3 regions of the Pseudoalteromonas sp. L23 genome follow, and region 3 is predicted to be linked to each of the others. Evidence: predicted binding sites of a transcription regulator. Region 3 holds the regulator's gene; each other region holds the start of a gene.

The links. Region 3 encodes MetJ, which represses methionine synthesis genes. Its sites were predicted from a motif close to TAGACGTCTAGACGTCTA; they were not measured.
Region 1: metE (5-methyltetrahydropteroyltriglutamate--homocysteine S-methyltransferase) is a predicted target of MetJ. The motif match lies at 2,357-2,374, and genes of this name have one in related genera.
Region 2: L3V43_RS03315 (methylenetetrahydrofolate reductase) is a predicted target of MetJ. The motif match lies at 2,744-2,761, and genes of this name have one in related genera.

The regions. Positions count from the first base shown of each region.
Region 1 covers NZ_JAKKCW010000001.1:275,978-280,252, forward strand. The annotation lists gene metE (5-methyltetrahydropteroyltriglutamate--homocysteine S-methyltransferase) at 1-2,157, opposite strand, end outside; gene L3V43_RS01300 (LysR substrate-binding domain-containing protein) at 2,447-3,334, shown strand; gene L3V43_RS01305 (ElyC/SanA/YdcF family protein) at 3,435-4,199, shown strand.
Region 2 covers NZ_JAKKCW010000001.1:738,183-742,457, forward strand. The annotation lists gene L3V43_RS03310 (pitrilysin family protein) at 1-2,537, opposite strand, end outside; gene L3V43_RS03315 (methylenetetrahydrofolate reductase) at 2,808-3,764, shown strand; gene L3V43_RS23785 (hypothetical protein) at 3,936-4,121, shown strand; gene L3V43_RS03320 (undecaprenyl-diphosphate phosphatase) at 4,148-4,275, opposite strand, start outside.
Region 3 covers NZ_JAKKCW010000006.1:262,437-266,711, forward strand. The annotation lists gene metL (bifunctional aspartate kinase/homoserine dehydrogenase II) at 1-780, opposite strand, end outside; gene metB (cystathionine gamma-synthase) at 785-2,005, opposite strand; gene metJ (met regulon transcriptional regulator MetJ) at 2,350-2,670, shown strand; gene L3V43_RS12675 (malic enzyme-like NAD(P)-binding protein) at 2,751-3,992, opposite strand.

The sequences.
Region 1 (4,275 bases), on a different contig from region 3:
TTCTACTGGGATTTTCTTCGCTGCTTTGTGAATTAGGTCTTTTATCCATACCACCTCAGGTACGTTTGGCGTGTGAATATCATAAACGCCAGGCCCGATGTCATTGGGGTAGTCAAAATCTTCAAAGGCGTCGAGTAAGGTCATATTTGAACGTGACGTTTCAATTGTGATCACGTCCGCATCCATATCCGCTATGGCGGCGATAATATCGTTAAACTCCGAATAACACATATGCGTATGGATCTGTGTTTCGTCATTCACACCACTTGCAGATACCCTAAACGCATATGCCGCCCACGCTAAGTAAGTTTTCCACTGACTGGCTTTGAGTGGCATCCCTTCTCTAAATGCAGGCTCATCGATTTGGATCACCTTAATCCCTGCATTTTGCAAATCCACTACTTCATCTCTCAGTGCTAATGCGATTTGATTCGCGATGCTCGGCTTATCTAAGTCATCTCTGACAAACGACCAAAATAAAATAGTCACCGGCCCTGTTAGCATGCCCTTCATCGGTTTTTTGGTTAAGCTCTGTGCATAACTCGTCCACTTCACTGTCATTGGTGCTGCACGCGAGACATCTCCCCAGATCACAGGGGGTTTAACACAGCGCGACCCATAACTTTGCACCCAACCAAACTGAGTAAAGGCAAAACCTTCGAGTAATTCACCAAAATACTCAACCATATCATTGCGCTCTGCTTCGCCATGTACAAGCACATCTAAGTTAAGCGCTTCTTGTTCTTCAACGGCATAACGGATCTCCGCTTCCATCTGGCTTTGATAAGCATCAGTACTCAACGTACCCGCTTTATAATCACGTCGCGCCTTACGAATAGCTTGGGTTTGTGGGAAAGAGCCTATCGTTGTGGTTGGCAATAAGGGTAAATTTAGCGATTGTGCTTGCTTTTTAATTCTGGTTGCGAATTCACTCGTGCGTTGACCGTCTTTTGCTGTAAGCGCTGAAACACGCTGCTGCACCTCATTATTATTCACTCGAGTAGAAGTCAAACGCGCTTTTACAGGCTTAGAATATTCGACCAACTGGGTAATATCACGCTGCTCCAATGCATTTTTCAATAATGCCAGCTCTTGCCCTTTTTGTTTGGCAAATGCGAGCCAAGACTTTAACTCACTATCAAGCTTTTGCTCTTGCTCTAAGTCCACTGGCGTATGTAATAATGAGCACGAAGGAGCGAGCCAGAGATTATCACCGCGACGTTCATGAACCAGAGCAAGTTGCTGATATACACCTTCGAGATCCGAGCGCCAAATGTTACGACCATTCACAATTCCGAGAGACAGTACGCTATCTTGCCCAACTACTTCCTCTAACGCAGCCAAGTCGTAGTTTGCCGTTACGCAGTCAAAATGCACGCCTTCTACGGGGTAAGATTGAATATCTTCAACATGCGCTTGTACGGAGTCAAAATAACTGGCCAACAACACTTTTACTCCTTGGCCACTCAACGCATCAAAACTCCGGCGCAGCGCGTTACGATAAGCATCGTCGATTTCCAGTGCTAAAATAGGTTCATCAATTTGTACCCACTCAACACCTTGAGCTGCAAGCTTGGCAAGTACCTGCTGATATACAGCCAATAACTTATCTAATAAAACTAATTTATCAAACTCTTGGCCAACACATTTAGCTAAGTAGAGATAGGTTACCGGGCCGACCAAGACGGGTTTTGCTCGGTAGCCAAGTAATTGTGCTTCCTCTACTTGAATGAATAACTCAGTCCAAGTCAGAGCAAACTCCTGTGTTTGAGTTAGCTCAGGGACGATGTAATGATAATTGGTGTTGAACCATTTTGTCATTTCACTTGCTGCACACGCACAGCCGCTAGGTGCTCGACCCCTGCCAATCCGAAACAAAGTATCGAGATTTACAGACTCATCATTTTTGTGACGACTAGGAATAGCGCCGACAAGTAATGAAATATTCAACACGTGATCATACCAAGCAAAATCGCCGACAGGGAGAAGGTCAACACCAGCATCAGCTTGCAATGCCCAATTTTCTGCACGAATGCGCTTTCCTTCCGCGATTAAGTCGTCTTGCGTTAAGTCGCCCGACCAATAGCGCTCTACTGCAAATTTAAGTTCACGTTTTTTGCCTACGCGTGGAAAACCCAAATTATGTGTTAATGCCATGATTTTAATTCCGTCTAGATGTATGGATGTCTAAATTTAATTATCATAATCAAAAACAACAATTGATGCTTTTTCAGATTTCATATGAATAAAATTAATTTGTAATTTTTTGCAAAATTTTTACAGAAGTAGTGACAACGCTGTCATTTTTAGTGTTATAGTGGATTTGTGAATTTTTGAACAATTCACCGCAGGTATTTAGACGTCTAGACATTGATAATAACTAAATAGAATCGTAATATTGAGTAATGCTGAGATTTGCTCACTTCAAATATGAGAATTGTTGATAATGATTGATATAAAGCACCTAAAGACTATCTCCACCTTGAAAGAAACTGGTTCTCTTGTGAATACAGCACGAGAGCTATTCCTGACTCAATCCGCTTTATCTCATCAGATCAAAGATCTAGAGAACAAACTCGACTGCCAACTATTCGAGCGCAAGACCCAACCGGTACGCTTTACCCCTCAAGGCATGTTGCTATTAGAGCTCGCCAATGATGTATTGCCTAAAGTTGAAGCAACAAAGTGTCGTTTGAAGGAAAGCCTTAACCAGCCCATCTCACAACTCAGATTAAGCGTGGAATGTCATGCTTGTTTTCACTGGTTGCTGCCAACAATTAAAGAATTCAATACCTTTTGGCCTGACATTAAAGTCGATTACGAACGAGGCTTTAGCTATGATGCGATTCCTGACCTTATTGAAGATGAGCTGGACTTAGTGCTTACTTCGGACATTCGAGAACCAGAACAGCTCGAATACGCGCATCTTTTTGACTTTAAATTAAAGTTAATCGTTGCACCAGATCACGAATTGGCCAAGAAGGCCTATGTCACAGCACTCGACCTAAAAGATGAAACCATCATTTCTTACCCTATTCCTCGCGAGCGTCAGGACATATTTAAGCACTTTATTCAAAATGCACGCTTTGATGGTACGCTAAAAACCGTCGATCAAGGTTTATTAATCTTCCAACTTGTGAGTGCAGGTATGGGGGTTGCGGCATTACCAGACTGGTTGGTCACACCGTATGAAAGCCAAGGGCTGATTAAATCGATTCCTCTAGGCGCTCTTGGGCTAAATCGTCCAATGTATTTAGCAATGAAGAAAAGCATGAAAGATAACCCTGTTTATCGCCATTTTCTGAATACCTGCCGTAAAACCACGGCAAGATAGTTGACTGGGCTCTTTTTGAGCCCTAATTGTTATACATTTCTACAGCTCCCATCTCATGCTAGCATTGCGTCAGGCTTATCTAAATCTAAGGCATGTTTAAATGTTTGAAGTCAAAAAGGTTATCGGTCAACTTCTGATGCCGTTACCGTTATCTTTGGTTGCACTTATGGGGCTCATGTTTTTTATCGCCAAAACACGCAAAGGGTCGTATATCGCAGTCTGGTTGGTCCTACTAACTACTTGGAGCATATCCACTCCTTATGTCGCGCAACACATTATCGAGTGGGATAAGGGCACGCTCACCGCATTCAATCCAAGCAGGCACAAAAACATAGACAGAATTGTTGTGCTTGGTTGTAATTTATACCCCGATGATTCCCTCCCCAGTAATGCTCAATTAGGTAGTTGCGGTTTAGCTCGACTAGTTGAAGGCATTAGACTTGCTAATATTTACCCAAAAGCCCAGCTGTATGTTTCTGGTTATGGCTATGGCAACGCAACAAGCGCAGGACTCATGGCTAAAACTGCACAGAGCTTAGGTATTTCCGCTACCCGTATCAAGCAAAACCACAATGCCAAAGACACCGCAGACGAAGCGAAAATGCTCGCGCCCGTTTTGGTAGATTATGATGTTGCACTTGTCACGTCAGCTTCGCACATGAAACGCGCAAAAAACCTATTTGAAGCACAAGGCGTTGAAGTATTCCCTGCCCCGACAGAGTTTTATAATTTTAAGTCACTCCCATTAAGTCGGCAGTTTATCGCAAATGATAAGGCGCTAGATATAGTCACTCGAATTTGGCATGAACAAGTTGGTAGTATGTGGATCACGATACGTCGCATTATCGACCCTGAAGCACTTTAAGCGTCGAAAAAGGCATCAAAACCAGGCTAAAGTTCGATAAATTGGCGCTGAAAAACGTAAAAAATTGAAAATTTGC
Region 2 (4,275 bases), on a different contig from region 3:
GCCACCATTTGCGGCACAAAGTTGATTAAGAAGTTACGTGTTGCTTCAAAGTCTGCTTTGCTCATCCCTTCTTTGATCAGCTTATCGAGTTCAAACAATGCAGTACGCGTTGCAAAATGGGCGTCGTTATTAGAACGAAGTGGGCGTAACCACACTTGGAAAATTTGCTCACTACGACCTAAGTTTGCATCCGGCTTAGTTTGGAACATACCACGAGGGAAGTATTCGATGTATGCATAATCACCATAGTTCATACCACGTACCTGACGGATACGCTGGTACAAGTGGCTGTTTGAACTGCGATGCTCACCAAAGTATGAACGCACTAACCAAAGCGCAGCCCAGTCTTTGCTGCTACGAACCGTGTCGATTGGGAAACCAAAAGAGACCGCTGTTGATTTTGCATTCTTTTCTACGATGGTTGCGTGATGACCAGATAGTTTAGGGGCATCTGGCACTTGTAAACGCGCTTCTTCGCCTTTAGGTAAAGCCGCAAGATCGTTAAACATCGCTTCTTTTAGCTGTTTATCGAGTGCACCTGTGATACCCACGTTAAGTTTAGCTTGAGTAAATTGCTGAGCGTAAAAAACCTTAACGTCATCCAGTGTGATTGCTTCTAAGTCTGATAAATCACCAAAGTTATAGCTTTCGTATGGGTGGCCTTTGTACAGCTCGTGATAAAGCACTTCTTTACCTAGTTCTTCATCATTTGACGCTTTCAAACCAGCCTTAATGCCGTCGATTAGCTCTTTTTTCAGACGTTTAAAATCATCTTCTCTGAACCCTGGGCTCAAAAGCTGCTGACTCACAATGCCATACCATTGATCTGCATTATCTTTATGAATACGACCACGTAAAGAAATCATTTCTTTATCGATTTGATAACCGAAGCTACCAGCAATAGGATACAGCGCCTTTTGAATTTCTTTGTATGATTGCGACTCACTTCCGCCTTTGGCAATCATAGCCGCAGTAAGCGCAGCAAGACCTTTTTTACCTGCAGGATCTGCGGCAGCACCTGTGTAAAAAAGAAAGTTCACATCCACCAGCGGTGAATTATTGGTCTTGTCTAATACGTTGAAATGACGCGTTACTGGCTTGTCCATTTTTGCTACTAACTTGTCTAAGTTAACTTCCTTATCAAAACCAGGCACAGACTCAAGTGCAGACATAGTCACCGTTGTGCGGCTGCTGTCCACAAAGTATTTATTGGCAATATCACGAATGTCTTTCGCAGTGACTTTATCTGCACTTGCATAAAGCGCATTCACCACTTCAGGGTCACGCTCAAAATGCATGTAGCTTGCGAGTGTCGAAGCAATAGATTGTGATGAGTCAAGGCCGTTAATAAAGCTGTACTTTAGGTTTGATTTAAGTGCAGCAAGTTTATTTTCATCTACCAGCTCTGTGCGTGCTTTTGCGTAAGTGTTATTGATTGCATCACGCACTGTCGCCAGATCTTTTTCATCTTCAACTTTAACGAAAACATGCAGAAGACCAGGGTCTTTGGTTTCAGGGTTGTAGGTAAACATTTGGCTTGCAAGCTGTTTGTCTACCACCAGCTCTTGATATAACTCAGAGTTTTGAGAGAAGTATAACTGCGAGATCAAATCAAGCGCAGCTCGATCTTTTTTCTTCGGCTCCCATGCAGTGCCTTTATATGAAACAAGCAACCAGTGACCTGGTAAGCCATCATATTTTTCATGGACGTAACGTGCTTTCTCTTGTTTAGGCTCAACTGGAATATCAGCTTGATAATCACCCTTTTTCCAATTACCCCAGTGCTTTTTCACCATAGCCATGGTTTCTTTTGGATCTACGTCACCCACAATGACAAGCGATACGTATTCTGGCTTGTAAAAACGTTCAAAGAAGGTTTTACCATAGGCCATTTGATCTGGCATTGCTTCGATGTCTTCAAAAAAGCCCATCGTTGTGTGTTTATAGGTATGTTTATCAAATGCTTCTTTTCTTACCGCAGAAAGCAGTTTTCGAACTGGGCTGGCATTATTTTTAAGGTATTCACCTTTCACGGTTAGTGCTTCAGTACGAAACTGTTCTTCACTGTAAGTCAGGTTCTGAAAGATATCCGCTTCGATTTCTAATACTTTATCTAAATGCTGCTTCGAGAAATTTAGGTGATAGTTCGTGTAGTCATTGGTGGTGTAGGCGCGATTATCAACACCTGAATTTTTTAGAATGTCTGAATAAACGTCTTGTGGATACTTTTCTGAGCCTTTGAACATCATATGCTCAAAGAAGTGAGCGAAGCCGGTTTTACCCGCTTCGACTTCATTACGCGAGCCAACAGAAACCGGGATCTGTAGCGATACCACATCAGGATAGTTAGTTTTAACTACCATGACGCGAAGGCCATTTTCTAGCTCTTCCAAAACATAATCTTGGGCGAATACTTTATTGGATTGGGCAGCTTGAGTACTTTCAGCTGACTGTTGGGCTTGGTCTGAATTCGTCGCTGCGCAGCCACTAAGCGCTAAGCTTACGGCAAAGCTGGTTGCTAGTAATTTGAATTTCATGAATTTGGTCCTAATCATATTTTTTATTCTAAGTAAGTCGTGTTCACTTACGTTAGTAAACCTCCTGATTATGCCCCAAAGCCATACTAATTCGCTAATTTCCAAGGTGATTTACCATCCTAATGTGTAAACAAATATGAAATTTTGGTTTGAGCACTTGAGATAAATTCATAATTATTGAAATTCTTTCATTAAAAAAATCTATCTAGACGTCTAAATGGCTGCTATATTAGTAAAGAGATACAGAAATGCTTTTGTGGAATGAGGATTATGGCTTTAACGCTTCAAGAGAAAATCATTGACCCTAACCAAGGGGTATATTTAATTGGTACCACACCACCTAAGATTGGCACCGACCCAGAGCAGCTAAAATCAATTGCCGCTAAGCTTTTGGGCCGTTTACATGAGATTGAATACGACGGCGTGATCATCTATGACATTCAAGATGAAAGCAGCCGTACTCAAGTACCGCGTCCATTTCCTTTTAAGCACACCGTTGATCCGTGTGAATATAGTCAGTTGATCCGCGAATTATCACACCTTGATGTAATTACGTATAAAAGTGTGGCACAGCGCGACAGTGAAGCTTTTGGCGATTGGTTAAGCAGCACAAAACAGCAATATGGGTTAAACAATCTAGTATTGGTGGGCAGTCCGTCTTCACAAGGCGATATTAAGTTGCCGCTTTCTGAAGCCTATAAGGTATTGAAGCATCATCAAGATGACTTTTTCTTAGGTGGTGTAACTATCGCAGAGCGCCACGCCAGTAAGCGTAATGAACACGAAAGGTTAATTGATAAAACAGAGCAAGGCTGCCAATTCTTTGTTTCCCAAGCAGTGTATGACGCTCAAGCAACCATAGATCTTATTACGAGCTATGCTCGCACCTGTAAACAGCAAGGGCAAACACCAAAACGCATTATTCTTACCTTTACTCCATGTGGTGGAGAAAAAACCTTGCAGTTTATGGAGTGGCTGGGGATTTCAGTACCAGAAGCAACCAAGTGGCGCATGTTAGATGCAGACAATACACTAAGTGAGTCAATTCGTATTTGTAGAGAAAATCTAGATCAAATCTTAAAAAGCTGCTCACATCTAGATATTTCTCTTGGCTTAAATATTGAGAGCTTAACAAACCGTAAAGAAGAAATAGATGCATCTATAAACCTTTATCGACTGTTGAAGGCGACCATGGAATTATGCCTTGCGGAAAAGCAAATTGCTTAATGCAGTCTAGGGCCTGTTGCTCTTCCAAGTTTGTTTTTGCAGCAGTTTGATTGGTATTTATACAAGGCAGAGCCTGCGTAGCATAGTCATTCTATGTAAGTCTGGCGATAAAGACTTTGTGCTCCTGCAAAGTCACCTTACCCCACATCCTTGTGGGGCAACACAGAAGAAATGCCAATCAAGCGCTGCCCTTTGGGTTCACCTGAGTGCGCTTTGTTCATTGTTGCTCAACTTTTGCCTAGATTACTAGGCGGCAAGTCGAGCGTCGCGACCAAAACACACTCAGAAGAACAAAAATCAAACAGCGAAGGCCAACAGGCCCTAAAGCCAGCTTCATCAAGCTGGCTTTTCTGTTAACCTTGCTGAATTATCCAAAGCCCAGATTAACTTAGGCTCAAGAAAGCGATTAATCCCACCCCAAGTAGCAAGCGGTAAATGACAAATGGCATCATGCCCATGCGCTCTATGATTTTCAGGAAAAAGAAGATACAGGCATAAGCTGAGATAAACG
Region 3 (4,275 bases):
TGGAGACAGCGTTTTTGCATGTAGTACTGGATTACCTAATCGTGCGAGTAATTCAGCTTGGCCACGACATACCTTTGTGTATTTTATGGCATTGGCGACTTTACGTGGATCAGTGCTGAATACACCCGTTGTATCCGTCCAAATTGATACTTGAGCCGCATCAAGATAACTTGCCAACAAAGTCGCGCTATAGTCACTGCCATTTCGGCCTAAAGTCACCGTTTCACCTTGTGCATTTGCGGCAATAAAACCGGTAACGATATAGATAGCGTGATCATCAATTGCGCGATAGCACGCTTCTTTGTTATGGGCGTGTAGTAACACCCCCTCTTGTTGTACAAATAACGTACGAGCGTCGATAGCTTTGGCTTCGATACCTTGAGAACTTAGGTAGTTTGCTAATATACGAGCCGACCATAGCTCTCCATGTGCAAGTAAACTCGCGTAGTGAAGATGCTGTTCTTCTCGTCCTGAAGCGATTGCTTGCAGCTCATTGACAAGCTGTTTGAGTAACACACTGTGTTGTTCACCTACAAACAGGGCATCAATTAATTCACGTTGATGATTTTCAACTTGTAATAAAACATCGTTGAATGCGCGAACATCTTGCTGCTCAAAGCTTTGCCATAACTTCACTAGGGTATTCGTTGTTTTTCCTGCAGCAGAAACCACAACACTGTCACCTAGTTGACATTGCTCTAACACTATCTTGGCAACCGCCTGATAACGCTCTGGCGAGCTTAAACTCGAACCACCAAACTTATGTACTACTTTTGCCATTTACTCACCACAACGCTACTGTATGTGCAGGCGTTAATTTGAATGACTTAGCATCATCACTCGCCTGACTTTCATCAATACATGCAAATCCCGCTTCCAGATCTGCAATGAGATCCTGTGCATCTTCAATGCCTACAGAAATACGAATCAACGTGTCGCCCACTCCCGCTTCTAAACGTGCTTGCGGATCCATACCCGCGTGTGTCATCGTCGCTGGATGACAAATAAGACTCTCAACCCCACCTAAAGATTCTGCCAATGAAAAGTGCGTTAGAGACGTTAAAAACTTCGCAGATGTTTGCAGATCGCCTTTGATATCAAAGCTCACCATGCCACCAAAGCCGAGCTGTTGTTTTTTCGCAAGTTCGTGTTGAGGATGCGACTCAAGGCCAGGGTAATAAACTTGGCTAACATACGGCGACTTTTCTAAATATTCTGCAATAAGCTGAGCATTTTCTTGATGTTGGCGTAAACGCACATTTAAGGTGCGCAGTCCACGTAGGGTAAGGTAACTGTCAAAAGGTGCACCGGTAATACCGATATTATTCGCCCACCAAGCTAACTCATCACCCAATTCCTGTGTACGCGCGATCACCGCGCCCCCCACTACATCAGAATGACCATTGATATATTTAGTGGTTGAATGCACGACGACATCCACGCCAAAGGCAATGGGGTTTTGTAATGCAGGAGACAAGAAGGTGTTGTCAGCGGCGACCAAAGCCCCCACAGCGTGTGCTGCATTTACGACAGCTTCTATATCCGTTAACCGCAAAATTGGGTTACTTGGTGTTTCAATCCAAACTAATTTAGGTTTGATCTGCTGCAGCTGCGCAAGACTTTCAGGTTGCGTGAGATCCAAGACTGTTAATTTGAGCAATCCACGCTTTGCAAGCGATGTAAACAAGCGATAGCTACCACCATAGCAGTCATGTGGAATAACCAGCGTATCGTCATGGTTAAGCAGTTGAGTTACTAGGTGAACGGCAGCCATGCCAGTGGCGGTAATAATACTACGAGCACCACCTTCAAGTTCGGTAAGTGCCTGTGCAAGCACATCACGATTAAAGTTACCGCTGCGGCCATAATCGTAGTCGCGTTTGGTATCAAAATCGGCAAAAGAATAGGTGGTAGAAAGGTAAAGCGGTGGCACTACTGCCCCATGCGCTTTATCAGCTTCTATACCGTGACGCACTGCTACCGTCGATTTATTAACTTGACTCATAAGGTCACCTAGATAGTTGGATGTTTAGACGTCTAAAAGGTTAGAGCAACAGAAACCAGAAGTCAAAACATTTATACTGCTAAATGGCTAAATAACTAGTATTTGACTATCTTTTTTAAACCGATAAAATTTCGCCACTCTAGGCGTTGCTAATACGACTGAGTTATTGAAAACTATGGCAGAGATTCTTCTATCTCGCTATGGCGGATTAGTTTATTCATCTATTTGAGTTTGGGATTTATCTTTAATTCGTAAGGTTATCCCTATATTCATGCGGTTGGTGAATAATGTAGACCAGAACCCAGTCATATTGGCATTGATGTAACTGAGGCAAGTACACAATTATGGCAAAATGGAACGGTGAGTATATTCACCCATATGCAGAACACGGTAAGAAAGCAGAGCAAGTAAAAAAGATCACGGTGAGCATACCTCTGAATGTACTCAAAGTGCTAACTGATGAGCGTACACGTCGCCAAGTGAATAACTTACGTCATGCCACGAACAGTGAGCTTTTATGTGAGGCGTTTCTACATGCCTTCACAGGTCAGCCACTGCCGAGCGATGAAGACTTGAGAAAAGATAATCCAGAGCGTATTCCTTTAGAGGTAAGACAAATAATGGAAGAGCGCGGTTTGGAGATCCCAGAAATAAACGAAGAGTGATAACTGCTCTTTCGCTCTGGAAATACAGACACAAAAAAAGCCTCAATCGAGGCTTTTTCATTTGAATAATACCAATGGTACTATTCCATATATCCAGCTGGCATATCGATTTGTGCCACGCCTGATTCAATTGCAGCTACCGCTACCGCTTTTGCGATACGAGGTAACAAACGTGGATCCATTGGTTTTGGAATAATATACTCAGGACCAAACTCTAGACTATCTACGTCAGCCGCTTTTAACACTTCAGCAGGTACAGGCTCTTTCGCAATCGTTCTAATTGCTTCAACCGCTGCAATCTTCATCTCGTCATTGATAGCGGTTGCGCGTACATCAAGGGCACCACGGAAGATAAACGGGAAACACAGTACGTTATTTACTTGGTTTGGATAATCCGAGCGGCCTGTCGCCATGATCAAATCATTACGTGCACCGTGTGCAACTTCAGGGCTGATCTCAGGGTCTGGGTTAGAACAAGCGAATACCACTGGCTTGTCAGCCATTAGCTTTAGATCCTCAGCAGAAAGTAAGTCTGGGCCAGAAACACCAACAAATACGTCCGCATCCGCAATCACGTCTTGTAACGTACGCTTATCCGTGTTGTTTGCAAACAGCTCTTTGTATTCATTTAGGTCATCACGACGAGTATGGATCACGCCTTTTCTGTCCAGCATATAGATGTGCTCACGTTGGGCACCGCATTTGATCAGTAATTCCATACAAGCAATAGCGGCTGCACCCGCGCCAAGACACACAATAATCGCATCATGAATATCTTTACCTTGGATTTCCAACGCATTCAGCATACCCGCAGCGGTTACAATTGCAGTGCCGTGCTGATCATCATGGAATACAGGAACGTCACAACGTTCAATTAGCGCGCGCTCAATTTCAAAACACTCTGGCGCTTTAATATCTTCAAGGTTAATACCACCAAATGTGTCTGCGATATTTGCCACAGTATTGATGAAGTCTTCAGTGGTGTTGTGCTTAACTTCGATATCGATTGAATCAAGGCCCGCAAAACGCTTAAATAATAGTGCCTTACCTTCCATAACAGGCTTTGACGCCAAAGGACCTAAGTTACCCAAGCCAAGAATTGCCGTACCATTACTGATCACCGCAACCATATTTCCTTTACCCGTGTAACGGTATGCATTCGCCGGATCAGCCGCGATTTCACGTACTGGCTCTGCAACACCTGGGCTGTATGCAAGTGCCAAGTCTTTTACGGTCTCGGCAGGTTTAGTGAGTTCAACACTGATTTTACCTGGAACGGGCTTCTCGTGATAATCTAGAGCTTGTTGACGAAAGTCTGTCATGGCGCGATATTTTCCTACGAAGTTAATGTGAGAGTGTGGTAAACGTTCGCATTCTGAATGTTGGCAACCTAGCTAGCTGGTTACAGCAACACACAGTGCGATTAACTATATGAGCGACGACATTCAACCACTCAACAAGCGTATGTGCTTTGCTGTCGCGGTATGTCAATAGGACATATAGTTAATCGACCGTATTCACACAATACCGAGTTTTGCTCATTATTCAAGTAAAATCAGGTCTATCCACTAGCATGGTATTTTCTATACTTTTCCGAGAAGATAA